One region of the Roseobacter cerffii genome, then DNA from elsewhere that is predicted to be linked to it. Evidence: riboswitches for the same ligand, from Rfam matches in the RefSeq annotation. Region 1 holds a riboswitch; the other holds the start of a gene.

Region 1 (7,806 bases):
GAAGAAATCGTGGTTCTCACTGTCGGGGCTGAGCGCGGCGAGGATGGCTGGGTTCACCTCGCAGGCGGCATCCGGGAACAGCGCCTCGTAGCCGAGGTTTTGCAGCGCCTTGTTGGCGTTGTAATGAAGGAAGGCTTTGACATCTTCGGTTAGGCCGAGCCCGTCATAGAGTTCCTCGGTATAGCGCGCTTCGATTTCGTAAAGGTCGAACATCAGGGCAAAAGCAAATTCCTTGAGCTCTGTGCGGTCCGCCTCGGGCAGCCTTTCCTGCGCGCGCTGGAATTTGTAGCCGATGTAGTAGCCGTGGATCGCCTCATCGCGAATGATCAGGCGAATGAGGTCAGCCGTGTTCGTGAGCTTTGCACGGCTGGACCAGTACATGGGCAGATAGAAGCCCGAATAGAACAGGAAGCTTTCGAGGAAAACGCTTGCGATCTTGCGCTTCAGTGGGTCACCTGCGCTGTCGTATTTGTCGAGGATCAGCCGCGCTTTTTCCTGCAGATGCGGGTTTTCTTCGGACCAGCGGAAGGCCTCGTCCACCTCTTTGGTCTGGCACAGCGTCGAAAAGACTGACGAATAGCTGCGGGCGTGGACAGATTCCATGAAGGCGATGTTGGTCAGCACAGCCTCTTCATGGGGGGTCTGCACGTCCTTCATCATCGCAGGCGCACCCACGGCGCCCTGGATCGTGTCGAGCAGTGTGAGGCCGGTGAAGACGCGGATGGTGAGCTGCTGTTCTTCCGGGCGGAGCGTCGCCCAGCTTTGCACGTCATTCGACAGCGGCACCTTTTCGGGCAGCCAGAAATTGACCGTGAGCCGGTTCCAGACCTCAAGGTCCTTGTCGTCCTGCAAGCGGTTCCAGTTGATCGCGCGGGGGATGGTGCGGGTCTCGACGATATCCTTCATAGTGTCACCTCAAAGCGTGCAGGAAACGCAGCCTTGCACTTCCGTCCCTTCCAAGGCGGATTGGCGCAGGCGCACGTAGTAGATGGTCTTGATACCCTTCTTCCAGGCCAGGATTTGGGCGCGATTGATATCACGGGTCGTGGCCTCCGCCGGGAAGAAAAGCGTGAGCGACAGGCCTTGGTCCACATGTTCTGTGGCCGCGGCATAGGTTTCGATCAGCGCCTCTGGCCCGATTTCATAGGCGTCGCGGTAGTACTCGAGGTTGTCGTTGTTCATGAAGGCGGCGGGGTAGTAGACGCGGCCGATCTTACCCTCTTTGCGGATTTCGATTTTCGACACGATGGGGTGGATCGAGGAGGTCGAGTTGTTGATGTAGCTGATCGACCCGGTGGGTGGGACAGCTTGAAGGTTCCGATTGTAGAGCCCATCTTTCACCACCGCTGTCTTGAGTGCAGCCCAATCGTCGCGCGTCGGAAGCTCAACACCGAAACGCGCCATGAGTGCGGTGACGGTGTCCGTCTCCGGCAACCAATCGCGGTCGGTGTATTTGTCGAAGAAACTGCCATCTGAGTATTTCGACGTCTCGAAATCCTTGAAGGTCTCGCCCTTTTCCCGCGCTATCGCGTTCGAGGCCCGGATGGCGTGAAAGGCCACGGCGGCAAAGTAGACGCGGGTGAAGTCGATGCCTTCCGGCGAGCCGTAGTGGATGCGTTCCCGCGCCAAGAACCCATGCAAATTCATCTGGCCCAGACCCACAGCATGCGCCTCGTCGTTGCCGCGGCGGATCGAGGGTACGCTATCGATCGCCGACATCTCGGACACAGCGGTCAGTGCGCGAATGGCGCTCTCAACCGTTGCACCGAGGTCCGGACCGTCCATCGTCTTAGCGATGTTCAAAGACCCGAGGTTGCACGAGATATCGGTGCCGAGGTGCTTGTAGCCCAGGTCGTCATTGAACTCGGACGCCTCGTTCACCTGCAGGATTTCGGAACACAAGTTCGACATCGTGATGCGCCCCGAAATTGGGTTCGCGGCGTTCACCGTGTCTTCGAACATGATGTATGGATAGCCGCTTTCGAACTGGATTTCGGCCAACGTCTGGAAGAATTCGCGCGCGTTGATCTTGGACTTGCGGATGCGCTTGTCGTCGACCATCTCGTCGTATTTTTCGGTGATGGAGATGTCGGAGAAGGGCACGCCGTAGACCTTTTCGACGTCGTGGGGCGAGAAGAGGTACATCTCCTCGTTCCGCTTGGCCAATTCAAACGTAACATCCGGGATCACCACGCCAAGGGACAGGGTCTTGATGCGGATCTTTTCGTCTGCGTTTTCGCGCTTGGTGTCGAGGAAGCGCAGAATGTCCGGGTGGTGGGCGTTGAGGTAAACCGCTCCAGCCCCCTGCCGCGCCCCAAGCTGGTTGGCGTAGGAAAAGCTGTCTTCGAGCAATTTCATCACCGGGATCACGCCAGAAGACTGGTTTTCGATCCCTTTGATCGGCGCGCCATGCTCCCGCAGGTTCGTTAGCATTAGGGCTACGCCGCCGCCACGCTTTGAGAGTTGCAGCGACGAGTTGATAGCGCGTCCGATGGACTCCATGTTGTCTTCGATGCGCAGAAGAAAGCAGGAAATCAACTCGCCGCGCGATTTCTTACCTGCGTTCAGGAATGTCGGTGTCGCAGGCTGGAAGCGGCCCGAGATGATCTCTTCCATGAAAGACATCGCCAGCGCCTCGTCACCCCGCGCCAACGCAAGGGCCACCATAACCACCCGGTCCTCATAGCGCTCGAGATAGCGCTGCCCGTCGCGCGTCTTGAGCGTGTAAGAGGTGTAGTATTTGAACGCGCCGAGGAATGTCGGGAACCGGAACTTCTTGGCATAGGCTGCGTCCCAAATGGCGGCGATGAAAGTCTTGGAGTATTGGTTCAGCACCTCTGGTTCATAGTACCCTTCGTCAACGAGATACCCGAGCTTTTCATCCAAGCTGTGAAAGAAGACCGTGTTCTGGTTCACGTGCTGCAGGAAGTACTGCCGCGCAGCCATCCGATCAGCGTCAAACCGGATATTTCCGTCCTCGTCATAGAGATTAAGCATCGCGTTGAGCGCGTGATAGTCGAGCGTCTCATCAAGTGCGCCACTGATCGGGTCGGTCTTCAGGCCGGTATCGAGCATGTCTGCCTCCAAAATGTGTCCAGCCCGGCGCGCACGCGGGCGATATCGGTATCGGTGCCAGCCAGCTCAAATCGGTAGAGCACGGACACATTGCATTTTTTCGCGATTACCTCGCCCGCGAGGGCGAAGGTCGCGCCGAAGTTGCGGTTGCCACCGGCAATGACACCGCGCAGGAGCGCGCGGCGTTGCGGATCGTTGAGAAAGCGGATCACCTGTTTGGGAACCGCACCGCGGCCCTCACCGTCCGCATAGGTCGGGCAGATCAGCACGAAAGGATTTGCCGGGCAGGGCACGCCATCTCCCGCAATCGGGATGCGTTGCGCAGGCAGACCGAGGCCCGCCACGAACCGCGCTGTGTTGCCCGAACGAGAGGAAAAGTAGACGATTTTTGTTTCGGGCCCCGACACTGGATCAGGCCAGTCGGCCGATCAGGTCTGGCCGGAAACCCGCCCAGTGATCCTCGCCCGCGATCACGACCGGGACCTGACGATAGCCCAATTCGGAGACTTGCGTCATCGCCGCGTCGTCTTCGGTCAGGTCTATGACCTCGTAATCAAGACCACGGGCCTCAAGCGCGCGGGTTGTGGCTGTGCACTGCACGCAGGCTGGTTTGGAGTAAACGGTGATGCTCATGGTCTGTCCCTCTGACTATCCCCTATCGCTTCGCTGCTTGAGGGGGTGTTTCTGCCGTTTCTTTGGGGGCAAAGGGGCACGAAGGGACCGCGCACAAGACAGGCGACGGATCACATACGCTCCCCAAGGCCCACCGCCTTTGGTTGTCGTTGTCCATCACGGCAGGTCTCCTGGCTCGCGGGTCGTGGCTCAGCTGGCCTTCCCGGGCATGTACCCAGTGACATCTTCAGCTTTGCTTACCGCTCACAGTTGCGGGGGCAGCGCCGGATTAGGAGGTATGTTCCGCACCGGCTTCCCTGTTGCCTTCCCGAGTCGCCCCGGAAAACCATGACACATCCAATAGGCCTCGAATCGCCCAGCCTGTCAATATGTAGTATACTCAAGCAGCAGCTTTACGAGGTGTTGCGGTCGGGATGTAGTTCAGTACCGGTGCCAGCCAGCGTTCTGCTTCTTCCATATCCATGCCTTTACGCTCCGCGTAGTCGGCGACCTGATCGCGTTCGACCTTGCCGACGCCAAAGTAGTAGCTCTCCGGGTGCCCGATATAGAGACCGGAGACAGAGGACCCCGGCCACATGGCCATGCTGTCCGTCAGGGTGACGCCGGTGGCCGCCTCGGCATCCAGTAAAGAGAACAAAGTGCGCTTTTCGGTATGATCCGGCTGCGCGGGGTAACCTGGAGCAGGGCGGATGCCATCGTAGGGCTCGCCGATCAGGGCCTGTGGGTCGAAGGCTTCGCCCTGAGCGTAGCCCCAGTAGTCCCGCCGCACGCGTTCGTGCAACATCTCGGCCATGGCCTCGGCAAAGCGGTCGGCCAGGGCCTTGACCAGGATGGATCCGTAATTGTCGTTGGCCTTGTCGAGCCGCTCGGCGATCTCAATCTCTTCCGGGCCCGCGGTCACCACAAAACCGCCCACATGATCCGCACCCTTGCCCTCTGGCGCAACGAAATCCGAGAGGGCGAGATTGGGACGATCCCGGCGTTTCGACGTTTGCTGCCGCAAGGTGTGCAGGGTGGCAAGCGTTTCGGATCGGTCACCGCCGGTGAAAAGGCGAATGTCGTCGCCCACCGCATTGGCAGGCCAGAAGCCGACGACCGCGCGAGGTGTAAACCAGCGTTCCGAAATGATCCGCTCGAGCATCTCTTGAGCGTCAGCAAAAAGCGCCCGGGCGGCCTCGCCTTGTCGCTCATCGTCAAGGATCTTTGGGTAAACCCCGCGCATCTCCCAGGTCTGGAAGAAGGGCGTCCAGTCAATGTAACGCGCTATCTCGGCGAGATCCCAATCGTCGACGGTGCGCGTGCCCGTGAAGGACGGGGCAACGGGCGCATAGGCGTCCCAATCCAGCGTCAGTGCGTTTGTGCGTGCGGCGGCCAGGGGCAGACGGTTCTTGGCACGCTCACCGCGTTCGTGCTTCTCGGCGACGTCGGTGTATTCCGCCTGAATGGCGGCGACGTAATCGGATTTCTGCGTCGGGCTAAGCAGTGCGCCGACGACGCCCACCGCGCGGCTGGCATCCGTGACATAGACCGTTTGGCCCTTGGCATAGCGCGGTGCGATCTTGACCGCCGTGTGGACCTTGGACGTTGTCGCGCCCCCGATCAGCAGCGGGATATCGAAGTCCTCTCGCTCCATTTCGGAGGCGAGATGCACCATCTCATCGAGCGACGGCGTGATAAGCCCCGAGAGCCCAATGATGTCCACTCTTTCCTCCCGCGCGACCTCCAGGATCTTTTGCGGCGGGACCATCACGCCCAGGTCCACGATCTCGTAATTGTTGCAAGCAAGGACAACGCCCACGATGTTCTTGCCGATGTCATGCACGTCGCCCTTCACGGTCGCCATCAGGATCTTGCCAGCACTTTCGCGCCCATCACCGCCGTTCTGACGCTTTTCCTCCTCCATGTAAGGCAGCAGCACCGCCACGGCCTGCTTCATCACCCGCGCGGATTTGACGACCTGCGGCAGGAACATCTTGCCCGCCCCAAAAAGGTCGCCCACCACGTTCATCCCCGCCATCAGCGGACCTTCGATGACGTGTAGCGGGCGTTCGGCGGCTTGGCGCGCTTCTTCGGTATCGTCCTCGATGAATTCGGTGATGCCATTCACGAGCGCATGCTCAAGCCGCTTCTCTACGGTCCACGTGCGCCAGGTCAGATCACGCACTTTCTCTTCGCGCCTGTCGCATTTGAAGCGCCCCGCGATCTCAAGCAGGTTCTCAGTCGCTGTCCCCGATTTCGGCGTGCGATTCAGGACCACGTCCTCGCAGGCCTCACGTAGCTCGGGGTCGATCTGATCGTAGACGGCGAGTTGACCCGCGTTCACGATGCCCATGTCCATGCCCGCATTGATAGCATGATATAGAAACACGGCATGCATCGCCTCGCGTACCGGCTCATTGCCGCGGAAGCTGAACGACAGGTTCGAGACGCCGCCCGAGACATGGGTGTGGGGCAGGTTTCGGCGGATCCATCGCGTTGCTTCGATGAAATCAACACCGTAATTGTCATGTTCTTCGATGCCGGTGGCGACGGCAAAGATGTTCGGATCAAAGATGATGTCCTCGGGCGGGAAGCCCATCTCCTCGACGAGGATGCGATAGGCGCGCGCGCAGATCTCGGTCTTGCGCGCGCACGTGTCGGCCTGGCCGTCCTCATCAAACGCCATCACCACGACCGCCGCGCCATAGGCAAGGCAGAGTCCGGCGTGATGACGGAAGGCGTCCTCGCCTTCCTTCAGACTGATGGAGTTCACGACTGGCTTGCCCTGCACGCATTGCAGGCCGGCCTCTATCACCTCCCATTTGGAGCTGTCGATCATGATCGGGACGCGGGCGATGTCCGGCTCTGACGCGATCAGGTTCAGGAACTCGATCATCGCCTGTCTGCTGTCGATCAGCCCCTCGTCCATGTTCACATCAATGATCTGCGCGCCGTTCTCAACCTGATCCCGCGCGACCTCTAAGGCGGTCGCATAATCGCGGTTCACGATCAGTTTGCGGAACCGGGCGGAGCCCGTGACATTCGTCCGCTCGCCCACGTTCACGAAGGGGATGTCCTGGGTCAGCACAAAGGGCTCTAGGCCCGAAAGGCGCAGGTATCGTTCCGTCATGCGGCGACCTTGCCCGCAATGGATCGTGGGTCGAACGGGGCCACAGCCTCGGCAATCGCGCGGATATGATCGGGCGTCGTGCCACAGCAACCGCCCACAACATTAACGATTCCATCGCGGGCAAAGTCTTCAACCTGCGCGGCGGTCTGATCTGGCGTCTCATCATAGGCGCCAAAGGCGTTTGGCAGGCCGGCGTTGGGATAGGCACAGGTCAATGACGTCGCGACGCCCGCGATCTCGGCCATATGGGGGCGCATCGCCTCGGCTCCAAGCGCGCAGTTCAGGCCGACTGTGAACGGACGTGCGTGGGCAACGGAATGCCAAAATGCGGTTGGTGTTTGCCCCGAGAGCGTCCGGCCCGAAGCATCGGTGATGGTTCCCGAAATCATGATGGGCAGGCGCTTGCCTGCCCGCGTGAAGGCCTCAAATGCGGCGAAAATCGCGGCCTTGGCGTTCAGCGTGTCAAAGATCGTCTCGATCAGGATGAGGTCAGACCCACCTGCAATCAGCCCGTCGATCTGCTGACCATAGGCGATGCGCAGATCATCGAAGCTGACGGCCCGGAAGCCGGGGTCATTGACATCTGGGCTGATGCTGGCCGTGCGATTGGTTGGCCCAACAGCACCGGCGACAAAACGTGGCTTTCCGTCCTCTGCTGTTGCCCGGTCCGCCGCGCGGCGAGCTACCTGCGCACCGGCGACGTTCAGATCATGGACCGCATCCTCCATGCCGTAGTCAGCCTGGGCGATCGTTGTGGCGGAGAATGTGTTGGTCTCAAGGATATCCGCCCCAGCCATCGCAAAAGTGTACTGAATATCTTCGACCGCCTGTGGCTGCGTCAAAACCAGCAGATCGTTGTTTCCCTGCTGCGGGTGATCAGGATGGTAGTGATGACGGCAACCGGGCCCGTGAATGTGGCCATGGGCCGTGAAGTCATCCTCGGTCATGCCGAGGGTCTGGATCATTGTGCCCATGGCCCCATCGAGGAT
Region 2 (22,158 bases), on a different replicon from region 1:
CTTCATTGCGGCCGTCTGGATAGGCGTTACCGATTTTGGCCATCTGGGCCTGATCTATCTGCGGGTGCGCGGCATTCTGACAAATGAAGGCGTACAATTCACCAGTGTGCCACTGCTGATCTTTCTGGGGTTGGTGTTGAATGCCAGTGGTATTGCCGCGACCTTGTTTAGGACATTGGGTCATGTTCTGAAATCGGTACCAGGGCGATATGCAATCGCGACTTTGCTTATCGGCCTTATCCTTGCGCCTGCCGCTGGCGTCATCGGAGCATCTGTCGTGACAGTCGCGTTGGTGGCCTATGCGCCAATGTTGCGATCGGGGTATTCGGCCTCGGTAGCGGGATCGGCAGTGGCGGCCTCAGGTGCGCTTGGTGTCGTCTTTCCGCCGGCTGTTTTGCTGTTCTTCGTCTCTAACGTTTTTCAGCTAAAAATTGCATTAATGTACACAGCTCTTGTCGTGCCGGTCCTTCTCCTTGTTTCGCTCTTTTCAATCTACTTCGGAGCCACACTTCGCAAAACCATCGATGTCTCTCTGCCAGCTGCCGATAAGCCAACGACTCGCGATGTCCTCTCTGTGATGATCGCCATAGCTGTCATTGCGGCCATCCCTCTCAGCATCGTAGGCGGGATCGCGACGCTTTCGGAGGCCGCAGGTATCGGCGTTTTTGGCAGCCTGTTGGTCATGGCGTTTCGTGGTCGCATGACGCTGGATCGTCTCAACAAGACAATTGTGCAGACTGCATCCATGACATCCATGGTATTTTTTATTGTCGTTGGCGCAGCGATATTCTCGCTCAGCTTCAATCTCCTGGATGGCCGGGAAGTCTTGCTGGAGTGGATCACTGGATTTGAGATGGGTCGTTGGATGACGCTGACGTTGTTGCTCGGCATTATCCTTGTACTGGGGTTCGTCTTCGACTGGATCGAAATTCTCCTCGTGCTTCTGCCGATATTGCTGCCCGTATTCGGGCAGTTGGATTTCTCTGATCATGTTGGGTCGGAGTACTTTTCGCAAGTATGGCTGGCCGGCCTCATCGCTCTCGCCCTCCAGACGTCATTTCTGACGCCTCCCTTCGGCTATGCCTTGTTTTTTGCTAAGATGGCAGCGCCTCCGAGCGTAAATCTCGCGGACATCTACAGGGGTGCCGCACCACTCGTTGTAATCGAAGTTTTGCTCATTGCACTGCTGGCGTGGTGGCCAAAACTGATCACCTGGCTTCCGGAATTCGTCCTGGCAGGGTCTGATACACCTATGTTCAACTGACTTTTCGTGGTATTCAGATGATTAATAATGAAGGACAAGCCGAGCAGTTCCTATGAAACGACGTCTGTTTCTCGCTGGCTTCATGGCCACTTTTTTGGCCGGATGCGCCAGCAAGTTTCGTACGTATCGCGGGCCAGAGGTGACCCGTTTGCGATTATACAAGGGTCAGCGCTTGCTTGTACTCGATGGTAATGAGCGCGTATTGCGAACTTTCCCAATGGGCCTCGGCTTTGCACCCGAAGGTCATAAGCAGTTTGAAGGGGACGGGCGCACACCAGAAGGCTCCTATGTAATTGACAGGCGAAATCCTGAAAGCCTGTTTCATCTTTCCATTGGGATCTCGTACCCCAACGAGGCGGACATCGCATTTGCAAGGGCGCAGGGTCGTTCGCCCGGCGGCGATATCTTCATTCACGGTGGACCACGCCCAGGTATTGATCCTACGGACAAGCGGGATTGGACAGCAGGATGCATTTCGGTCACCGACCGGGAGATCGAAGACATCTACGCCATGGTCAAGGACGGGACACCCATCGATATCTACGCTTAAACCGAAGGCCTCGGATCGGTTTTCGCTGAGTTGGTTTACGCAAACCGCCGTCTGAGCGCCACGTTGATTGCCTCGATGGTGATTACCATGGCGATCACGGCCAAGGTCACGCTTGCCGCCTTGTCGTACTGAAACGACCGCACATACGTCTGGATGTAGAACCCAATCCCACCTGCACCGACGATGCCCAGGATCAGCGACTCGCGCAGGTTTAGTTCGAACCGAAAGATCGTGTCGCGCGCGACGACGGGTGCCATTTGCGGCCAGATTGCGTGCCTGAGTCGCGCTAGCGGTCCCGCGCCAGCACTTTCCAGTGCTGCAATCGGCGCGCGGGATACACTGTCGATCGCTTCGGCATAGAACTTTGCGAGCATGCCGGTCGCGTGAATGGCAACCGCGATGATGCCAGGCAGAGGGCCAAGCCCAACAGCGCCCACCATGAGCATAGCGACAAGGATCAGCGGGACCGCGCGAATGAGGGCAAGCAAGGTGCGGACGGGACGAAAGACAACCGAGGAAACCATTGTTTCGGATGCGAGTATCCCGAGCGGTACGGAGAGAAACACCGCGCCCAAGGACCCCAGGATCGCGATGCGCAATGTTTCGGCGCTACCTTTCACGATTTCATTCATGACGGTTGTATCGGGCGGCACCATACGGCCGAGGAAGTCGGCAATCCGGGGGCCTGCTGACAAGAGACGCGACAGTTCGACGTCGGTCGTCAGAAAGGACCAAAGGATCGCGCCAGCAATGAGGACGCCGGCAGCAAAACTGCCCAACCCGCGCGACCTCATCAGCTGACCGCCCTGAGGCCGGTACCGGAAGGGATCCCAGCCTCGCGATAAAGCTCGGCCGTTGCGGTTTCACTCAGGTCGTTAACCGCGACGTCAAAAGCAATCCGCCCATCCCGCATGCCTAGAATACGATCCGCAAAGCGTCGGGCGAGGTCTGGCTGGTGTGACGAGAACATCACGCTCGCACCCCGCGCACGTACCGCTCCGGTCAGCAAAGTCAGGATCTCGGTCGCGCGTGCAGGATCGAGGTTGCTGATCGGTTCGTCAGCAAGGACTAGGCGAGGTTCCTGTGCAAGACAGCGCGCTATGGCAACGCGTTGCCGTTGCCCTCCGCTGAGGCTATCGACCCGGCGCTCTGCCAGATCCGCGATGCCGCAATCCGCCAGGGCGGATCGCGCAAGTTCGAAGTCTCTAGAGGTGGGCCTCCAAAGGACCGCGCGCAACGGCGACATGCGGCCAAGGCGTCCGTTCAGTACGTTGCGCAGCACCGAAGAGCGCTCGACCAAGGCAAATTCCTGGAACACGAAGCCGGTGTCGGGCCGTCGGGCGCGTGCGGGCGGATGATCGGGGTCAAGGGGTGCCCCCAGTACTGCCGCGCGACCGCGCCAGCCGCGAAGTCGCCCATCGAGCAAAGTCAGCAATGTGGTCTTGCCCGCACCGGACGGACCCAGCAAAGCAATACTCTCGCCTTCAGGCGCAGCAAGAGAGACATGCTCCAACGCACGAAGTTCTGCACCCGGATGAGCGTAGCTGAGATCATCAATTTGAAAGGCGGATGTCATCCCAGCAGCCCATAGCGCCGCGCCATGGCGCGCACCCCTTCATAGTTGGCTGTATCCGCTCTGACATATCCATCAGGTCCATAGAGATAGCGGAGAAGGTCGCGGTTTTCCGGCGCGTTAAGCTGCAACATCGCGTCGACAAATCGCGCGCGAAGCCCTGCATCGAGTCCGGGTCGCGCGATAACCACATGGCTGGGGATCGCATCGCTTTCTGCGATCCAGGTCACCTGGGCTTGTTGTTCGGGGCTGAGTAGGAGATCGGCGTACTGGCTCGCGCCCGCGGCGTCGACAAGGCCCTCGGCCATCGCCTGCATGGCCTGCTGATAGCCACCTGCAAAAAACACGCGGCCAAAAAACGCGTCTGCATCGTTCGGTGCAGCGATCAAACCTGCGTCTACGAATTCGGCAAGGGGATAGAGGTAACCCGACTCCGAAATGGGATCAGCGAACGCAATGTCTTTGTCACGGAGATTGGCAAGCGTCTCGATCCCGCTGTCGCGGCGCACGAAGATGCGACCTGTATAGCTTGGTGCGTCACGGTAGACTTCGGACAGGAGCGGTACCGCACCGATCTCGGCCTCGGCCAGCACGAAGGGCAGGGCGCCCATGAACGAGATATCGGCGTCGCCGTTGCGAAGCGCTTCGACGGCTGCAGCGTGATCGATCGTCACAAAACCCTCGACTGGAACACCGATTTGATCGGCGAGCCAATCGGTGATCGCCGCAATGTCGCCAAGCAACTTGTCCGGATTTTCTTGCGGTATGAATGCGAGGCGTAGGCTCGTCTCTTGGGCCGTAAGAGGTGTTCCCAGAGACAACGCACCCGCGGCAGACAGGGCCAGCAATGATCTGCGATTCAAACGGACTTGCATCAAAATGCCCTCGCTTCGAGTGTCAGGGCCTCGGCCTTGAATGCCGTCCAGTTTGCCTCTGCGGTGTCCCAGTCCACTGCGCGCACGGCCGCGCCAACCTGGTTCAACCGCTCGGCAAGCGCATAGACGTCCGGGCGAGCAGATAGATTGGACATTGTACTTGCGTCAGCCGCAAGGTCCGCCCCGACTGTGTCGACCAAGAGAAGGATGTGTTCTGCGTCCCGGCGGGGTAGCAGCGTGTCCAGCGTCGACGCGAATGTCGTCAGTTCAGCGAAAGCGAGCCGGAAGGGCGTATTCTCGGCATCGAAGGCCTCATAGGGTTCGTCCGCTGCGCCGATGGTTTCGAGATAGGCGGTCAGGTCTGCTTGGTCAGCCTCCGTGAGGCCAAGCGATTTTGTGTCGTTGAACCAGTCCACGACACTGGCAAGTGTCGGCAGCGAACCATCGTGAAAGTAAGGTGCGGTATAGACCGTTCCAAGAAGCGTGGGCGTATCGAGGGCACCTGAGCGCGCGCCCGAATAGCCCGGAGCAACCGATCCGATATCATGCGCCTGCCGGTCCAGGAAGTTGCCGCTTGGCACATGGCAGCTGGCACAGGACCGGTCGCCGAGCCCCTCGAAGTTTTGGTTGAAAAGGATTTCCCCGCGCACCGCCGCATCTGTGGCGGCCTCGGTCAACTGGCCGTCCGTTGTCAGCATGGCATTTGGAAGAAAATCGAATTCCTGCATATAGGCGACCAGTGCATCCAGCATGAAGGGTGTTGGTTCCGCGCCAGCAAATTCGTTGACGATCACATTGCGCGTAAAGTCGCGCAGTGATGCAAACCGACCGTCCCGGCCATAGGGTCCGGTAAACCGCAGGCCGCGCAGGCTGGGAATATCGAGCGGATCGTCACGCCGGTCGTTGAAAATCGGATTGAAGAAGGCGCCGTCGACATCGACGGCACCGGGCTGATGACTGGCACCCGGAATGAAGAGCCGCTGATTGATGTCCGACCGATTGTGGCAGGTCGAACACGCGATCCCAAGATCCTGCGCGGGTCCACCGAATATCTGGGCACTGTCGAAGAGCATGTCGCCGTAGGCGATGAGCGGCAAGTCCGTCTCGTCGATTCCCTGTTCCTCGAAGTTGAGGACAAGCAGCGGTAAAGGGTCCTGATCAAAGATATCCGCCCCCGGTGGAAGGCTCGGCGGTAAGTCGATGTCGCGACCACTAAGTATGGCCGTTTCAGGCAATGGAGTAAGCTGTGGCCTTGGGTCGAAGTCGCCTAGCAGGTAATTCTCAGCGAGATAGCGTGAGATGGTTATCCGTGCAGCGTTCATCGCTTCTCGGTCAGCAGGTGTCGCTCCTGCGCCAAGGACTCCGGCGGAGCCTGTGCTGTTGTTTAGCTCCAGCCATGCACGGCCAATTTGGCGCGCGGCCTCGGCGTCGGCTGCGGCGACGCCATCTGCAAAAGCGCGGTAGAGTTCGCGCGCGGTTTGTACGGCCTGCTTCGCGGTGGCTGGATCGTCCGCGTTGAGCGCGCGGTCCAACTCCTCTTCGATTCTGTGCGCGATTGTTTGCGTCGAGGCTTCGAAAAGGGCCTGACGATCTCGTCGCGCAATCGCGTCCAGCACGGGTTCCGCACCGATGTCACTCTTCGCGTTCAACCATGCAAGCGCGCCCAAGGGAAACTCTGAGTTGTGATATGGATCGGACCAGGCAGCTTCGACCTGGCCCCAGGGGATTGGCTCCAGATTGCCCAGAAACAGCGTGAGCCGGTAAGCGGCCGCCTCTGGCAACCAAGGGGCTTCCCTTGCCGGCGTTGCATGGGCTGGCCCAAGTGCGCCGATTACACCAATCCACGCCGCAGCCAGCAAGCCAAAGAACTTTCCAATCACTATGGCCTCCAGTCTAAAAGTTAGCCGTGTCTAAATTATCTACCCAAAGCAAACAAGTTGTCAATTGTTCAGGGAGAAGGCAAAGTCCGGATATGACGAAGCCGCAATCACATGACAGTGAAACCATTCAACCCGTGGAACGGGCTCCGGAAGCGCAGGCGGAAGGTTTTGCGATCGTGCGCCAAGCGCATGAAAGCGAGATGGCAGAGGATTACGTCGAGCTGATTGCGGAGTTGATTGAAACCCGAGGAGAAGCGCGTCCTGTCGAAATTGCCGAACGATTGGGTGTGAAGCCCCCAACCGTCACGAAGAACATCTCGCGATTGAAATCGGCAGGTTTGGTGCAGCGTGAGCGCTACCGCGCAATTTTTCTGACTGAGCAGGGCCGGGCGTTGGCCGAGGCCTGTCGTAGACGGCACCGGATTGTGGTTGCATTCCTTCTAAGCCTCGGAATCGACGAGGAAACTGCAGAACGTGATGCGGAAGGCATCGAACATCATGTGAGCGACGAAACGCTGGCTGCCTTCGAAAAAGCTATTGGCAATACTACCCAAGAAGGCTGAGGCTGGTCAGTCGACCAGCCGCAGGATTTTCATTTAGGGTTACGCTGGACTAAACAACCGTTGTGTGAACAGACCGCGTTGCTTGGTGTCGCGCAGCAATTTTGCTCCCGCAAGGACGGCCAAGTCAGCCACTGGTTCCACCAGCACAACGAGCAAATAGGCCGCTCCGAAGCTGGCCACAGCAGACATGTTTTCAGCACCAAAGCCCTGACCATATAGTGCCCAGAAAGCGACCCATGCGATCACGCCACCTTGGTAGGCGAAAGACAGCTTGAGGACTTCACTGTAGTTGCAGTCAACAAAAGCCTTCTGTTCCGGAATGATGCGCTTGGCCAAAGCGTCAATGGCGAAGAGCGGGAAGAGCAACGTGGTGACGTTGACAAAGAACATGGGCATGTCGGTTGGCGCGAAGAACATACCTTGGACTAGCAAACCGCCTGCTAAGCCGACCGCTGCTGGTCCAGCGCCAAGAAGTAGCAGAATAGTTGTCCCTAGAATGAAGTGAACTTCCGAGATGCCAACGGCAAAGTGCGGGAAGACTTCGAAAAACAGAAAAACCGCTGCGACAGCAAGAACGCTGCGGACGCCAAATGAGACAGCCGAGTGTGATTTCAGGTCGTCGGCTGCAAGTTTGAGGGAGTAACCCCCTGCAGCGGCTGCTGTGCCATAAGCGAGGACCATTTTTGCGCCGTCCACGACGCCGGGTTCAATGTGCATATCAAGTCTCCTTGCCGTCCTTCCTGACGACATTTAGTGCCGAACTTTCGGCGTTGCGTTGGCGGCAGGTCTCCTGGCTCGCGGTTCAACGCGCCCCCGGACCTTCCCAACACATGTGTCAGTGGTGCAGTTTCGGGCTTGCTCGCCGCTTACAGTTGCAGGGGCAGCCGAGGTTTCTCACCCCGTTCCCTTTTCAATCGAGCGCCCTAAACACTCGATCACCGCGAAAAATAGCTAGGCACAAATTCATTGGCTTCGTCAATGGAGCGGCTCTCTTGGACTTCAATTTTTCGAACCAGAGCATAGCGAAAGTTTGACACCGTCCAGTCAATAGACTGCCGTCAAATCACCTCCGCGGTTCGGTCCGACACCCATTCCACAACATCGGCGCGAGCAGAAGCAACCCGACACCGCCGACTACAAAAATGTCCGCCATGTTGAAGGCCGGCCAGTGCGCGGAGCCAAGGTAGAAATCGAGGAAATCCGTCACGGCCCGGAACCTGAGGCGGTCCACAACATTGCCGAGCGCGCCTCCGATGATCGAACCGTAGGCAATTGCTTCGATGCGGTTCCGTGTGCGAAGCATCATGGCAGCGAGCCAAGCACAGATGGCGAGTGCAAGGACCACAAGGCTCCACCACGGCGCACCTCCGAGAAGTCCAAAGGTCACGCCATCGTTGCGGTGGAACTAAGATCGAACCCTGGGACCACCGACACCCCGGCATTCAAGACGCTCGCATTTGATACGACGATAGCCTTCGTGACCTGATCGACCACGAAAGCTATGAGGGCGGCAAGGACCCCGATGGCTGGTTCTCCTTTGAACGCACGCATTGCGTCACCCAACCCAGACGTCGGCAATCAGCGCGAAGTTTGCGCCGTGGATTGTCAGACACATATGACCCATCCTGAACGTGCTCAGCTTTCTGGATAGCTCGCATAGACCGAAGTCGAACCATCCTCGTGGATCAAGTATACGTCGTAGGCCTCGCGGTCGTCTTCTGGCCCCATGCCGGGCGAGCCATAGGGCATCCCCGGAACGGCGAGGCCGACGGCGTCCGGTCGCTCATTGAGAAGGCGGTGGATGTCAGCGGCCGGGACATGGCCTTCGATCACGTAACCTTCGACGAGCGCGGTGTGGCAGGAGACCATGCGCTGCGGAACTCCGTTGTCGAGCTTGAAGCGAACGAGAAGGCCACCAAACATGTCCTGACCTGTTGGTGCGAAGCCGTTCTCTTCGAGATGATTCATCCAGGACAAACAGCAACCGCATCCATTGGTCTTGCGGACGTCAATTGGGGTTGCCTCCGCGAGAGCCTGCGCCGCTGGTAACAGGGCGAGCGTGATGGCAAGAGCTTGGGTCATGCGTTTCATGGGTCAGAGCCTTTCGGTTGTCGTTTCGGCAATCTCGCTGCCGAGGTTTTCATTCAGAAGCGCGCGCGCCTCGGCCAGACGCAATCGCGCGGCTGTATCATCCGCTTCGCTCTCAGCCGCTTCGGCAAGTCTGTCGTCAGAGAGGGGGTCAGTAGGGCGCCCATCCACGAGGACTTCGTAGTGCAGGTTCGGACCTGTCGCCGTGCCAGTCGCGCCGACGCGGCCGATCACATCCCCCGCTGCAACGCGTTGGCCTTGTGCCAGACCCTCCGGCACGGCGCTGAGATGCGCATAGCGAGTCATGGTGTCCGAGCCGTGGGCGATTTCGACTACGCGACCATAGCCGCCCCGCCAGCCGATAAAGCTGACCCGTCCCGGTGCCGTCGCTCGAACCGGCGTTCCGCTTGCCGCCGCGAAATCGACACCTGTGTGCATCCGGACATTGCCGTAGACCGGGTGCGTACGGCGGCCAAATACCGAGCTTAATCGCGCCCCTTCGACAGGCTGTGCAAAAACGCGGAGAACGGTGCCATCGACGTAGATCGTGGCCTGACCACTTCCGTTTTCCGGCCAGACAACCTCATAAAGTGCGCCGCCGATCTCCAGCGATGCAAAGGTCAGTTCCGGCTGGCCGATCCTGTCCTCGCCAACACGGGCCTCACGCCACAGTAGCCGAAGTGTTTCTCCGCCGGTCATCTCACGACGAAAGTCAACGGTTCCACCCAGCATCTGTGCCAGATCGACAGCGAAGCGGGCGGGCATTCGAGCGTCTTCGAGCGCGGCGAAAAGCGAGCTGTCGATCACCGCTTCGCCGGCCAATGTTATGAACTCGGGATCCGGGGTCACGACCTGCGTGGCTAACTCTTCGCCAAAGATCGCCTCGATCCGCACACCGTCCTCGACGGAGAGCGCGACGCTGCGCGGGCTGCCGTCCATCGTCGAGACAACGGTGACCGAGTGCCCCGGCCTAAGTCGCCTCAGATCATATTCCGCGCCGAGAGCCAGAGCGACCTCGGTACGATCGGTCGCTGAAAGACCTGCTTCTTCAAGAACGATGTCGAGCGTCTCGCCGGTGGCGATCTCGCGTGACCAGTTGGTGAGCGGAGGTTCTATCGTCGGTAAGAAAGTATCGGCCATCGCAACCTCCAGACGTGGCATCGACAGGACTGGTATTGCGGGCTCCGCCCGTGGTTGCGAAAACTGCGGTATTTCCCTTTCAACAGGCGCGGGAAGCGTGAGCTGGGGTGGTGACCATGTGGTTGCAGCAGCCAGACCTGGGGGAACCGGATCCTTTGACCAGATGTTCAATATTACCAACCCGCCCACCGATAGGATTGCGAAACCTGCCGCGATTGTTCTAATTCTCATGTTGCCCCCTCAGTTCGTTTATTCAGCGCACGCCGGATTTTCGGCACCGCGAATTCCCTCGGCTCATGATAGTCGATCATGGTGGTGAACCGGCCTTCCGCGTCGAACAGGAAAACGCTGGCAGTGTGGTTCATGGTGTAATCCCCGCCGTCGGTCGGCACCCGCTCATAGCGTGCGCGAAAGCCTTGTGCCGCACGCGCGATTTCCCCTTCCGGGCCGGTCCAACCACGGATCGAAGGATGGAAATAGCTGACATATTCGGCCATTGCCTCGACCGTATCCCGCTCGGGATCGACGGTGATGAATACCACGTTCATTCCCTCTGTTTCTTCGCCCAAATCATCGAGCCAGCCGGAAATATCCGACAGCGTCGTGGGGCAAACATCCGGGCAATAGGTAAAGCCGAAGAAGACTATCGTCGGGCTGCCGATCAAGGTTTCGGGTCTAACCTCGTTGCCCTCGTGATCGGAGAGGCGAAATTCCATTTCGGATAGAGCCACGGGTCGCAACCCGGTCTGTTCGGGCGCTCCGGGGCCATCAACCTGCCACCACCCAACAACAAGTGTCAGGTTGATCGCTGCAATGCCAGCGGCAGCATACTTGAGGGCCGTGCGCTGGGTCATCAGCCCTCTGGACCGCGTGCAGCAATACTCAGAATTGGAACCTTGACCATGATCTCACCGCCGTCCGAGAAGTCGAGTGTCAAAGAGAAGCTTTCTCCCTCGGCCATCGGTCGCTGCAAGCGCATCAGCATGGCGTGCAGGCCGCCCGGTTCCAGCGACACAGCTTCACCCGGTGCAATCTCGATCTCGCCTGCGGGGGCCATTGAGCTGACACCTTCGGCATTTGTGGATGTCTGGTGAATATCAGGCATCATCGCCAAATCCGTGCGGAGACCGGTCAGCGTCACAGCCTCGTCGCCTGTATTGCGGATTGTCATATACGCGGCCCCCGGACGGTTTACGCCGATTGACGCGCGCGCCCAGGCATCTTCGACGACAACGTCCTCCGAACCAGCGAACGCAGGTACAGCTGCGCCCGATGCGAACATGAGGGCGGCCATCAGGCCATAGACTACTGTCTTCACGTTGATTTTCCTTTTTTCTCATGCGTCAACTGTTGGCCGCCGCGACTTCAGCTGCCACCAAACGGCGCAACTCCGCTTCGCCGAACGGATCGAGCGGTTTGCCGTTGACGAAGAACGTAGGTGTTCCTCGGACGCCGACGGCTTCCACATCTGCTCGATCCTGGTTGAGAACGCCGGTTGTCTGTGGCGCGAGAAGTTGCGCCTGCGCTGCCTCCGGATTCAGTCCGGCAGATGCTGCTATCCCGATCAGCAACTCTGGCCGCATACCGCCGTGCCTTGCCCATCGTGGTTGATCTCGCAGGACAGCCTCCAATACAGGTTCGAAGACGCCTTGCATGCGCGCGGCCTCAAGAACGCGGATGGCTACTTCCGAGCCCTCACCGTGAAACGGCGTGTAGCGGATGACGACGCGCACGGCATCGCCATGCTCAGCCATGATGTCCTTCACAATAGGATGAAACGCCCGGCAGGCCTCGCAGGCGGGATCGAAGAACTCGACGATGGTGACGGGCGCGTCCTCCGGACCAAGAATGGGAGAGTATGGCCGGATCAGCGCCTCTGCGCGTTCCGGAGCGATGGTTTCTGTCTCCGATGCCGGGGCAGGGCGGTTTACATACCAAGTTGCTCCGCCGAAAGCGGCGGCACCTAGGGCTGCTACAGAGAGAATAAGGCCACGACGGTTCATGCGTGTTTGTCCTTTAACGAAAGAGCGGACAGCGCCGCGATTGCGGCAAAAGCAACAAGCGCCATCAGCGGGATTGGGACGCCAAAGACCAACTGGTTGTCGTCCGTGCAGGAAGGGCCGCTTGCGGTGCAGGGTTGAATCCGTTCCGGGATAACACCGACATAGAGACCCATATGCCAGAGCGCGACAGCGGAACCGCCAATCGCAAGCGCGACCCCGTACCGCCCCACGCGATCATCGCGCCACCAAAGGCCAAGCCCCAGCACGATGGCCAGTGGAAACATGAAGGCCCGTTGGAACCAACAGAGCAGGCAAGGTGTCTGCCCGAGCACCTCGCCGATGAATAGAACGGCGAGCGATGCGATGAGAGCGATCGCCCAGGCCAGCCCGAGGGCCGTTTCTCCGTATATGCGGTTCATCTTGATCAGAGCCTCTCTCTTAGATCGGCGAGGATCTCTTCGGCAGGAGTACCGTAAGCCCAGGAGTCTGCGAATCCCGCTTGGGGATCGAACAGGAACAGGTGCGATGTGTGGCCCATTGTGTAGCCATCTGGCGCGGCGGCCTCTTCGATCCGCTCAAAGAAGATCGGAAAGGTCTCGGACGTCTCTGCAATCTGCTCCGTCGTGCCGGTCAGCCCGATGATGCCGGCATTGAACAAGGGCACGAACTCGGCCAGCGCATCTGGTGTGTCGCGTTCAGGATCAATCGAGATGAAGATCGGCTGTATTTTCTCCGCATCCGTTCCCAGGTCTTTCATGACGGCGGCAACTTCGGCGAGCGTCGTTGGGCAAACATCCGGACAGTTTGCAAAGCCAAAAAAGACGAGCATCCATCGCCCGGCGAAGTACTCATCCGTCTGTACCATCCCACGATGATCGGTCAGTTCGAAATCAGCATAAAATGCAGGGTCAGAAGCGTTAGCGTCGGTGTCAGTCGAAGGTTCAAAAAACTGGAAGGCCGCAAAGGCAAGAAGCGCTGTGCCTGCCAGACCCCACAATACTTTCTGAATAACTGAAAGACGCACGTTGTTCCGCCTGTTTGATTCTTGATTTTGAGCCGGGTTACATCCTCTAGCTACTGTAGGTTCAAGTGGTTTTCTAAAGAGCGCGCCAGAGATCGCCAAAACGTGATTTCCGCGGTTGCGCCACGAGTGAGACAAATCTACATTCACTAGAGGATTAACGGGGTTTCGACATGCTCACAATTGGGACTCTTGCGAAGAGAACCGGCACCAAGGTTCAGACTATCCGCTATTATGAGCAGATCGGCCTGATGCCCGAACCTGGTCGGACCGAAGGCGGGCAACGTCGCTATGGTGACGCTGAGCTTGATCGCCTCGCATTTATCCGGCACAGCAGACAGTTGGGATTTCCGCTCGACGCGATCCGGGAGTTGCTTGATTTATCCGACGCGCCGGACCGGCCCTGTCACGAAGCCGATGAAATCGCACGCCGACAATTGAAGCTCGTTGAGCAGAGGATGGAGCGGTTGAAAGCCCTTCGTGCGGAATTGAAGCGCATGGTGAAGGAATGTAGCGGCGGAAATGCCGCGCAATGCCGTGTCCTTGAAGTGCTCAGAGACCATTCTGAGTGTCTGACCGAGCATGATCAGATTGGCGCTTGACTAAGCGCAGCAGACTTTTCGAAGTTTTTACTTGAAGCTACAGTAGCTGTAGCAATTATCTCCATCCTCGAAAGATTCGAGGAGACCCATCGTGGCACATAAAGACCCATTGCTGACGGCAACCCCGATCCTGGATTTTGGGGCGGCTTCCATCGCACGCCTCATCGATGGAAGGGGTTGGAATGATTTGACTGACACCGACAAGATCGGAGCTGTCTATGACTTTGTCCGCAACGAGATCGTATTCGGCTATAATCGTACCGACGACGTTCCAGCGTCCGAGGTACTGTCCGATGGATATGGTCAATGCAATACCAAGGGCACGCTGCTTATGGCGCTCCTTCGGGGTGTGGGCATCAAGTGCAGGATCCACGGGTTCACGATCCACAAGGGTCTTCAGCGCGGTGTTGTGCCGGAACTGGTCTACCCGATTGCGCCCGAAGAGATCCTGCATTCGTGGATCGAGGTCGAACTGGACGGTAAGTGGATCAACCTCGAAGGCTTCATTCTCGACAGCGGCTTTCTAAAGGTTCTGCAATCGACGTTTGCTGACCGCGATAGCCTCTGCGGCTACTGTGCCGGAACGGATTGCCTGAGCGCGCCGCCCGTCGAATGGACCGGGCAGGACACTTACATCCAGAACACCGGGATCGTGCAGGATTTTGGAACCTTCGACACGCCCGACGCCTTCTACGCAGAGTATGAGCAGAAGTTTGGTCGTTTGCGGGGGTGGCTCTATCGCAACATCATCCGGCACTGGATGAACGCGCGTGTGCGGGCCTTTCGCGCGGGCCGTCTGAAACCCGACGCCTCAATTGCGCATCAGCATGAGGGAGAGACCCATGCCGCATGATCACCATGGCCACAGCCATGCCCATCTTGATCCCTCAAGCGGGGACCGTCGCGTGGCGATAGCGATTTGGGCCAACGGCCTCCTGACCGTCGCCCAGATCGTAGGCGGCATCTTCGCAGGCTCACTCGCGCTGATCGCGGATGCGCTGCACAACTTCTCGGACATGGCCGCGCTCGTCATTGCTTTCGCGGCCCGAAAGATCGCGCGACGGCCCGCTGATGAGCGGATGACGTTCGGCTACGGCCGGATCGAGACCGTGGCAGCCTTGATCAACTACACGACGCTGATCGTGATCGGTCTTTACCTGGTCTACGAAGGTGGCATCCGCCTGTTTGAACCGCCAGAGGTTCAAGGGTGGACAGTTGTCATCATCGCGGGGCTGGCACTGGTCATCGACGCCCTGACGGCAGCGCTGACCTATTCGATGCAGAAGGGTAGCCAAAACATACGCGCATTGTTCCTGCACAATCTCTCAGACGCTTTGGCCTCAGTCGCCGTGATCGTCGGCGGCACGCTCATTATCCTCTACGACATGCGTTGGGTTGACCCCGCGATCACGATTGGGATCGCGATATACATCCTGTACTTAGCATTCGCTGAGATTGGTGGCCCGATCCGGACGCTCATGCTCGGCAGTCCGCCGGACATTGACGGAGGAGAAGTGGTGACAGCGCTGCGCCAAGCAGATGGCGTGCGCGACGTCCACCATGTGCACTTGTGGCAGATGGAAGAGAATGCACCGGCGCTCGATGCCCATGTCGTCGTTGAAGACACCGCATGGGACCGGTTGGAGCAGATCAAGGCAGAGCTCAAAGCGCGAATTGGCGCAGAATTCGGTATCGCTCATTCCACTCTGGAGTTCGAACGCAATGGCGCTTGTGACGCCGAGGTTCCACTGTTCGGTCATGATAAGCACCAAGGTCAATAGGTCTGAGATGTCTGCCGTGCTCTCCATCATCGGTCTTTTGATTGCAGCGGCAACTCTCGGTGCGCTGGTTTGGTCGATCGCTTATCCTGCGAGACGAATATGGCCACCGAAAGCCTACAGTGTCTGGACGCCGGTCCTTGTTTGGGTTCCCACCTTCGCATTGTTTGGGACACTCATTGCACTTGGAGTGATTGGCTGGGGCCAAATGGAGTTGCCGGCTTGGTTGCGATATGGTTTGGGCATCCCAATCGTCGTCTTGTCGAATATCGTGGTTTGGAGTGCTGTCCGAAGATTCGGAATTGCTCAAACAGGTGGTGCCGAGGGAACGCTAAAGACAGACGGCCTTTATCGCTACTCTCGCAATCCGCAATATGTTGCAGATGCCTTCATGATTTTCGGGTGGCTCGTGCTATCCTCTTCTACAGCGGCGTTTATTGTTGGCGCGACCTCGATCTTCGCTCTACTCATTGCACCCCTTGCCGAGGAAAGCTGGATGAAAGAACGCTACGGTCGGGCGTACGAAGCTTATATGAAAGCGACACCTAGATTCGTCGGGATGCCAAAAGCAATGCCCGCAAAACACGAATAAGCTGGCAAAAGGCCCAAAACGCGACCGTTACCCAATGGTCAGGACCAAGCCTTCCAAAACTGAGAGCGGCGGGATATGCAGATTTTCCGGTGCGGGTCCTTTGCGGATCCGTCCGGCCGTATCGTAGTGGGACCCGTGACAGGGACAAAACCAGCCGCCGAAATCGCCCGCGCCATCGCCAAGAGGTACACAACCAAGATGTGTGCAGACGCCGATCATAGCGATATAGGCCTCATGCCCAGGGAGAGCCCTGTTCTGATCAACCGCAGTCGCATCAGCCGACGCGTTCGGGTTTCTGGCATCTGAGTCTGGCAGATCGGACAGTTTTTCCGATAAGGCCTGCGCTACTTCTTCTTCTGTCCGATGCCTTATGAAGACAGGCTTTCCGCGCCATTTGACGGTCAACTGCGAGCCCGGAGCCAAATCCGAGATGTCGACACGGATTGATGCCAGCGCTCTGACGTCCGCCGAGGGTTTCATCTGGTTAGCAAGGGCCCAAACCGCAGCGCCGACCGCAACTGCACCAGTTCCGACCGTGGCATAATATAGAAAGTCCCGTCGGGAGTTTTGGTCCGATACGTCCGTGACCTGCTCCCCTTTGAGTCCGCGTTTATAATCTAGCTCTGCTCAGGGTTTGGTCCTCTTCTGACCTTTGGTGATACTCCCGCGGTGTGAGCCCGTCGAGGCTCGAGTGTGGCGGTAGTGGTTGTAGTCGTCGCGCCATGCCGCAATCAGATGGCGGGCATGGCGCAGGGTTGGGAAGAGGTACTCGTTCAGGCACTCGTCCCGCAGGCGGCCGTTGAAGCTTTCGACGAAGCCGTTCTGCATGGGCTTGCCCGGCGCGATGTAGTGCCATTCCACCCGGCGACCCTCCTGCCATTTGAGCATGGCGTTCGATGTCAGCTCGGTGCCGTTGTCGCTGACCACAAGGCAGGGATAGCCACGCATCTCGGCGATGCGATCCAGTTCACGGGCGACGCGGTGTCCGGACAGCGAAGTATCGACGACCGTGGCCAGACATTCTCGGCTGAAGTCGTCGATGACACACAGGATGCGGAACCTGCGGCCATCGGCTGGGGCATCCGACACGAAGTCGAACGACCATCTCTGGTTCGGTCCCTGCGGGATCGTCATCGGCGCCCTGGTCCCGATCGCCCGCTTGCGTCCGCCCCGTTTACGGACGGTTAATCCCTCTTCGCGGTAGAGCCGGTAGAGTTTCTTCCAATTCACTTCCCAGCCCTCCCGCTTCAGCAGGATGTGCAAACGACGATAGCCGAACCGCCGCCGCTCGGAGGCCAGTTCCTTCATCCTGGCCCGCAGCTCCGTGTCAGCCGGACGCTTCGCTTTGCGCCGATACACACGCGGATCGATTCCGGCCAAGGCACAGGCCCGCTGTTGCGAATAACTCCTCTCTTTCATGGCTCAGTCCACCGCTTTCCTCCTCGAACCGGGCCTCAGAAGTTTTTTCCGAGCATCTCTTTCAGCGTGGCGACGTCCAACATCTGCTCGGCCAGCATCTTCTTCAGCTTCGCATTCTCGGCTTCTAGCGTCTTCAACCTCTTGGCGTCAGCAACCTCCATGCCGCCATACTTCCGTCGCCAGTTGTAGAAGGTCGCATCGCTGATCCCGTGCTTGCGGCACAGTTCGGGCGCGCTCATGCCAGCCTCGTGCTCCTTCAGGATGCCAATGATCCGCGCTTCGCTGAAACGGCTTCTCTTCATCGTCTGTCTCCTCAGTTGGAGAACAGGCTAACCTCAAATCGAGGACGTTTCAGGGGAGCAGGTCACCCTTTAGGTTATGTGCTCCAATGGTCGTCCTTTGGAATGACAATGGGTCAGCTTCTTTCTCTGCCAATGATCATTTTCGGCTTGGGTCTCTTAATTTGCGTGTCTAGCCCCGTGCGATGATGGCTCCGATCGTTAAAAGCGTTGACCGTTTCTTGGAATCCATTTGAAGCCTCATCTCACCATGTCCCCCTGAAGGTCGTAGTGTGAAGCCTTGAAAAAGGTCAACTCTACAAACTGATACAATCTTTCTGCCCCGCTCCGATTGCTGCAACTCCTTAAGAGCGCTATCTCGCGCTCATGATTTCGAACGCGTTCTTTTTTCTGCGATCGGCATGCCTTGCCCTTGTCTGTCTGACGATCACCGTCGTCGGAACCCAAGCCATGCCGGTGGGCGAAGAGATCAGCAGCGCTGAGCATGGTTTTCATATCGTCGACGGATCGCCCGGGAACATCCATGCGCATCATTCTCATGACATGTCGGACGACAAAAAAGATGCTCACGCTGGGCACAGCGACGGATGCCACACCTGTCTGTGCTGCGTCATGGATTACCAAGATACCATTACCGATCGGAGTGACGAAAGCGCTGCGGCTCCGCCGGCTGAGATGAGGCTTTTTGAGGCACACTCAACCCGAGAGCCACTCGTTCCCGATCGACCACCCCAATACTCCTGACATTTCGCTGTCCGCCTATGCGGGCTGTTTGATCATGCGATCGCTGCTTCCAATGCAGCCATCAGGAGACGATATCTATGCGTGGAAGATACGCGGCACTTTCAGTCCTTGCTCTCGCTGCTGGCGTTGGCGGAGGGATATTCCTCGAACGACTTTATTTGAACCCCGTGGCACAAGCCGGATCTACCGGGCCTGAAATCCTCTATTGGGTTGCCCCGATGGACCCGAACTTCCGGCAACCCGGTCCGGGGAAATCACCCATGGGGATGGACCTGGTTCCTGTGTACGAGGGCGAAGAGCCTTCGGGGGATCCTTCGGAAGTCACGCTGGATGCCGCTGAAATCAACGCAATTGGGGTGCGCACAGCGCTGTCGCGCATGACGGATGTCGAGCCTCGGATCGAGACTGTTGGGTTCGTCGGATATGATGAGCACTTGACCAGCCACGTGCATACCCGCGTCGAAGGGTGGATCGAGAAGCTCAAGGTGCGAGCCGTCGGTGATCGGGTGCAAGGAGAACAAGTACTCTTCGAGTTGTTTTCACCGCTGATTGCCGCGGCGACGGGCGATTTGGTGCGCGCGGTAGAGGACGGCGATCCTCGCATTCTCGACGCTGCACGCAACAGCCTCCTGAGCCTCGGTATGTCTGCGCGTCAAGTCGCCGAAATCGAAGCCGGAGGCGAACTTGTCCGCAACATCGAAATCGAAGCACCGCAGAACGGTGTTGTCATTGCTCTGAATGCGGCGGACGGGATGTATCTGCAACCTGGGACGTTGGCGTTTTCAGTCGCGGATCTGTCTCAAGTCTGGCTCATCGTCGATGTCTTCGAACGTGACATCGCAAGACTCTCGGAGGATATGCGTGCAATCGCTCAGTTCGAACATCTTCCAGGGCGCAGTTTCGAAGGTGAGATCGACTACATTTACCCCGAGCTGGACCCTCAGACCCGGACCCTGCCCGTGCGGCTGAGGTTCGACAACTACGATGGTGTCCTTCGTCCGGGCATGTTCGGGAGCGTAAGCCTAATACCGACAGAAACACGGACTGTATTGACCGTACCGTCAGAGGCCGTGATCCGCACCGGATCAGCGGAACGGGTCATTCTGAAAACTGGTGAGGGGACCTTCAAGCCCAGACTGGTGACCACAGGATTGCGCGACAGTTTTGGCGAAGGTGGACGGACCGAGATTCTGCAAGGGATTGGGCCCGGCGAGGAGGTGGTTGCCTCCGCACAATTCCTCATCGACAGCGAAAGCGCTCTGAGTGCCGGCTTCATGCGCATGGCACCGACGGATGCGGAGCCTGCCCGCGGCAAAGGCAGTCTTGTCGATCTCGATCACGAAACCCGGGTCGCGCGCGTTCGTCATGACGCGCTCGAGAGTCTGGACTGGCCGGCGATGACGTCCGAGTTTCCCGTAAGGGCTGGCGTTTCGCTTGACCGGCTGGATGCGGGTGACGAAGTTGCCTTTCTCGCTGCAAGGGGTGCCGACGGGCTTCTCAGTTTGATGGAGCTTGCTCCTGATGATGGCATTGCCGGTACCGGTAGCGGGATGGCTTTGGCCGTCACGCCAGACGGTAAACTGACTCTTGAGCACGGCCCAATCCCTGAGCTTGGCTGGCCCGCCATGACCATGGATTTACCGGTGGTTGGTGTCGATCTCGACGCAGTGCCGCTTGACGCACCTATTGAGTTCGACCTGGTAGCGGACGACGGCGGAATGTTCTCTGTCATCGCGGTCCGTGCGGAAGGTGCAGAATCCGTCGCCGCGATGGAGCCAGAAGAAGAGCCCGCCGAAGGTGCGCCACCAATTGTCGTCTCCGGGACCATTGATGCTTTGAACACCGAGAATGGGACGGCGACGATTACGCATGGTCCGATGGCTGAAATCGGGATGCCCGGGATGACCATGGAGTTTCCCATTGATCCAGCATTGGATGCGGACGCATTGGCGACCGGCGCTGAAATGACACTGACCTTCGCGCGCCCGGACGGGATGAACATGGTTCTGGCCGCGGCCGAACCCGTGACCCCCGCCGCCCCCCCGATCGTCACGACCGGCACAATCAACGCTGTGGACGCCGCGGCGTCCAAAGCAACGATCAGCCATGGGCCGATGAAAGAAATCGGGATGCCCGGGATGACTATGGACTTCCCGATTGATCCCTCAATTGATCCGGCATCCTTGCCGACAGACACAGAAATGACGCTGACATTCGACCGTCCGGACGGGATGAACATGGTTCTGGCCGCGGCGGAGGTGGTCCCTCCACCCATGCAGGTCACGGGTCAGATCAACTCCATCGACAGTGCCGCGCGGACGGCAAATATCACCCATGGTCCCATGGTCGAAATCGGGATGCCAGGCATGACGATGGATTTTCCACTGTCAGAGGACGTTGAGGCATCTCGCCTGCCCATTGGAACGGACGTGACACTTATCCTGAGGCGAAACCCTGACTTCTCCATGACACTCTTGGATGTGACCGTTGACGGGAGCGTGACGCAATGATCCCGGCGATAATACGCATCTCGCTCGCCAACAGGTTCGTCATTGTTGCTCTGGCGTTCATGATGGGTGCGGCAGGAATTTGGGCCATCCGCGAAACGCCGGTCGATGCCATTCCAGATTTGTCCGATGTGCAGGTGATCGTCCGCACACCCTATCCAGGACAGGCCCCTCAGGTTGTTGAAAACCAGATAACATACCCACTCGCGACGGCCCTGCTTGCAGTGCCCGGTGCTGAGGACGTCCGTGGATTTTCCTTTTTCGGCGACAGTTTTGTCTATGTCGTTTTTGAAGACGGCACGGATCTTTACTGGGCCAGATCGCGCGTTCTGGAATACCTTGGGCAGATCTCAGGCAGCTTGCCGGAGGGGGTCTCACCGCAGCTTGGACCCGATGCCACGGGCGTGGGATGGATTTATCAATACGCGCTGATTGACCGGACCGGAAATCATGACCTGGCCCAACTCAGAACGCTCCAAGACTGGTTCCTGAAATACGAATTGCAGGCTGTGGATGGTGTGTCCGAGGTCGCTACCATCGGCGGCATGGTCAAACAATACCAGGTTGTTGTCGATCCCAACAAACTCCGGGCCTATGACATCACGCTGGCCCAGCTCAGAAACGCGATTCAAGCGGCCAACCGTGAAACCGGCGGGAGCGTTATCGAAATGGGCGAAGCGGAGTTCATGATCCGCTCGTCCGGTTACATCGACGAGCTGTCGGATCTCGCAAGCGCGCCTCTCATGGTCAACGAGCGCGGCGCGGCACTCACCCTTGGGGACGTGGCGGACATTCGTCTGGGACCGGAGATGCGGCGCGGCGTCGGTGAACTTGATGGGGAAGGGGACGCAGTTGGTGGCGTCGTGGTGCTACGTTGGGGCGGCAACGCTCTTGCGACAATCAAAGCGGTCGAAGAGCGCATTGAGGAGTTGCGGCCCAACCTGCCGGACGGCGTTGAGATCATACCGACCTATGACCGGTCGGGTGTCATCGAGCGGGCCATCGAAAACCTGAAAAAGAAACTGACACAGGAATTCATTGTGGTGGTTCTGGTCTGTGCCGCTTTCTTACTGCACTTGCGATCCTCACTGGTGATCCTGCTGTCGCTGCCATTGGGCATCTTCGCCGCTTTCATCCTGATGAAGGCGCAGGGTGTGAATGCCAACATCATGTCCTTGGGCGGCATTGCCATCGCGATCGGGGCAATGGTCGATGCGTCTATTGTCATGATCGAGGCGATGCACCGAAGACTGGAAAAGG

The links. A riboswitch is a leader RNA that binds a small molecule or an ion and turns the genes downstream of it on or off. The one in region 1 is predicted to bind cobalamin.
Region 2: another riboswitch for cobalamin. It lies ahead of ACVC7O_RS22710 (energy-coupling factor ABC transporter permease); the one in region 1 lies ahead of nrdH (glutaredoxin-like protein NrdH).

Annotation. Positions count from the first base shown of each region.
Region 1 is NZ_JBTBYJ010000003.1:115,352-123,157, forward strand. Features, by position in the region: gene nrdF (class 1b ribonucleoside-diphosphate reductase subunit beta) at 1-906, opposite strand, end outside; gene nrdE (class 1b ribonucleoside-diphosphate reductase subunit alpha) at 916-3,075, opposite strand; gene nrdI (class Ib ribonucleoside-diphosphate reductase assembly flavoprotein NrdI) at 3,057-3,461, opposite strand; gene nrdH (glutaredoxin-like protein NrdH) at 3,487-3,708, opposite strand; cobalamin riboswitch at 3,852-4,053, opposite strand; gene metH (methionine synthase) at 4,088-6,817, opposite strand; gene ACVC7O_RS22305 (homocysteine S-methyltransferase family protein) at 6,814-7,806, opposite strand, start outside.
Region 2 is NZ_JBTBYJ010000004.1:54,243-76,400, reverse strand. Features, by position in the region: gene ACVC7O_RS22745 (TRAP transporter large permease subunit) at 1-1,264, shown strand, start outside; gene ACVC7O_RS22740 (L,D-transpeptidase family protein) at 1,317-1,814, shown strand; gene phnE (phosphonate ABC transporter, permease protein PhnE) at 1,850-2,608, opposite strand; gene ACVC7O_RS22730 (phosphonate ABC transporter ATP-binding protein) at 2,608-3,390, opposite strand; gene ACVC7O_RS22725 (phosphate/phosphite/phosphonate ABC transporter substrate-binding protein) at 3,387-4,262, opposite strand; gene ACVC7O_RS22720 (cytochrome c peroxidase) at 4,262-6,142, opposite strand; gene mntR (manganese-binding transcriptional regulator MntR) at 6,235-6,705, shown strand; gene ACVC7O_RS22710 (energy-coupling factor ABC transporter permease) at 6,745-7,422, opposite strand; cobalamin riboswitch at 7,469-7,663, opposite strand; partial or broken gene lspA (signal peptidase II) at 7,769-8,256, opposite strand; gene ACVC7O_RS22700 (DUF411 domain-containing protein) at 8,341-8,796, opposite strand; gene ACVC7O_RS22695 (M23 family metallopeptidase) at 8,800-9,954, opposite strand; gene ACVC7O_RS22690 (SCO family protein) at 10,161-10,787, opposite strand; gene ACVC7O_RS22685 (copper chaperone PCu(A)C) at 10,787-11,215, opposite strand; gene ACVC7O_RS22680 (DsbA family protein) at 11,277-11,936, opposite strand; gene ACVC7O_RS22675 (disulfide bond formation protein B) at 11,933-12,355, opposite strand; gene ACVC7O_RS22670 (SCO family protein) at 12,361-12,924, opposite strand; gene ACVC7O_RS22665 (MerR family transcriptional regulator) at 13,131-13,559, shown strand; gene ACVC7O_RS22660 (transglutaminase-like domain-containing protein) at 13,651-14,412, shown strand; gene ACVC7O_RS22655 (cation diffusion facilitator family transporter) at 14,402-15,340, shown strand; gene ACVC7O_RS22650 (methyltransferase family protein) at 15,348-15,929, shown strand; partial or broken gene petA (ubiquinol-cytochrome c reductase iron-sulfur subunit) at 15,957-16,493, opposite strand; partial or broken gene ACVC7O_RS22640 (IS3 family transposase) at 16,540-17,650, opposite strand; gene ACVC7O_RS22635 (efflux RND transporter periplasmic adaptor subunit) at 18,469-20,901, shown strand; gene ACVC7O_RS22630 (efflux RND transporter permease subunit) at 20,898-22,158, shown strand, end outside.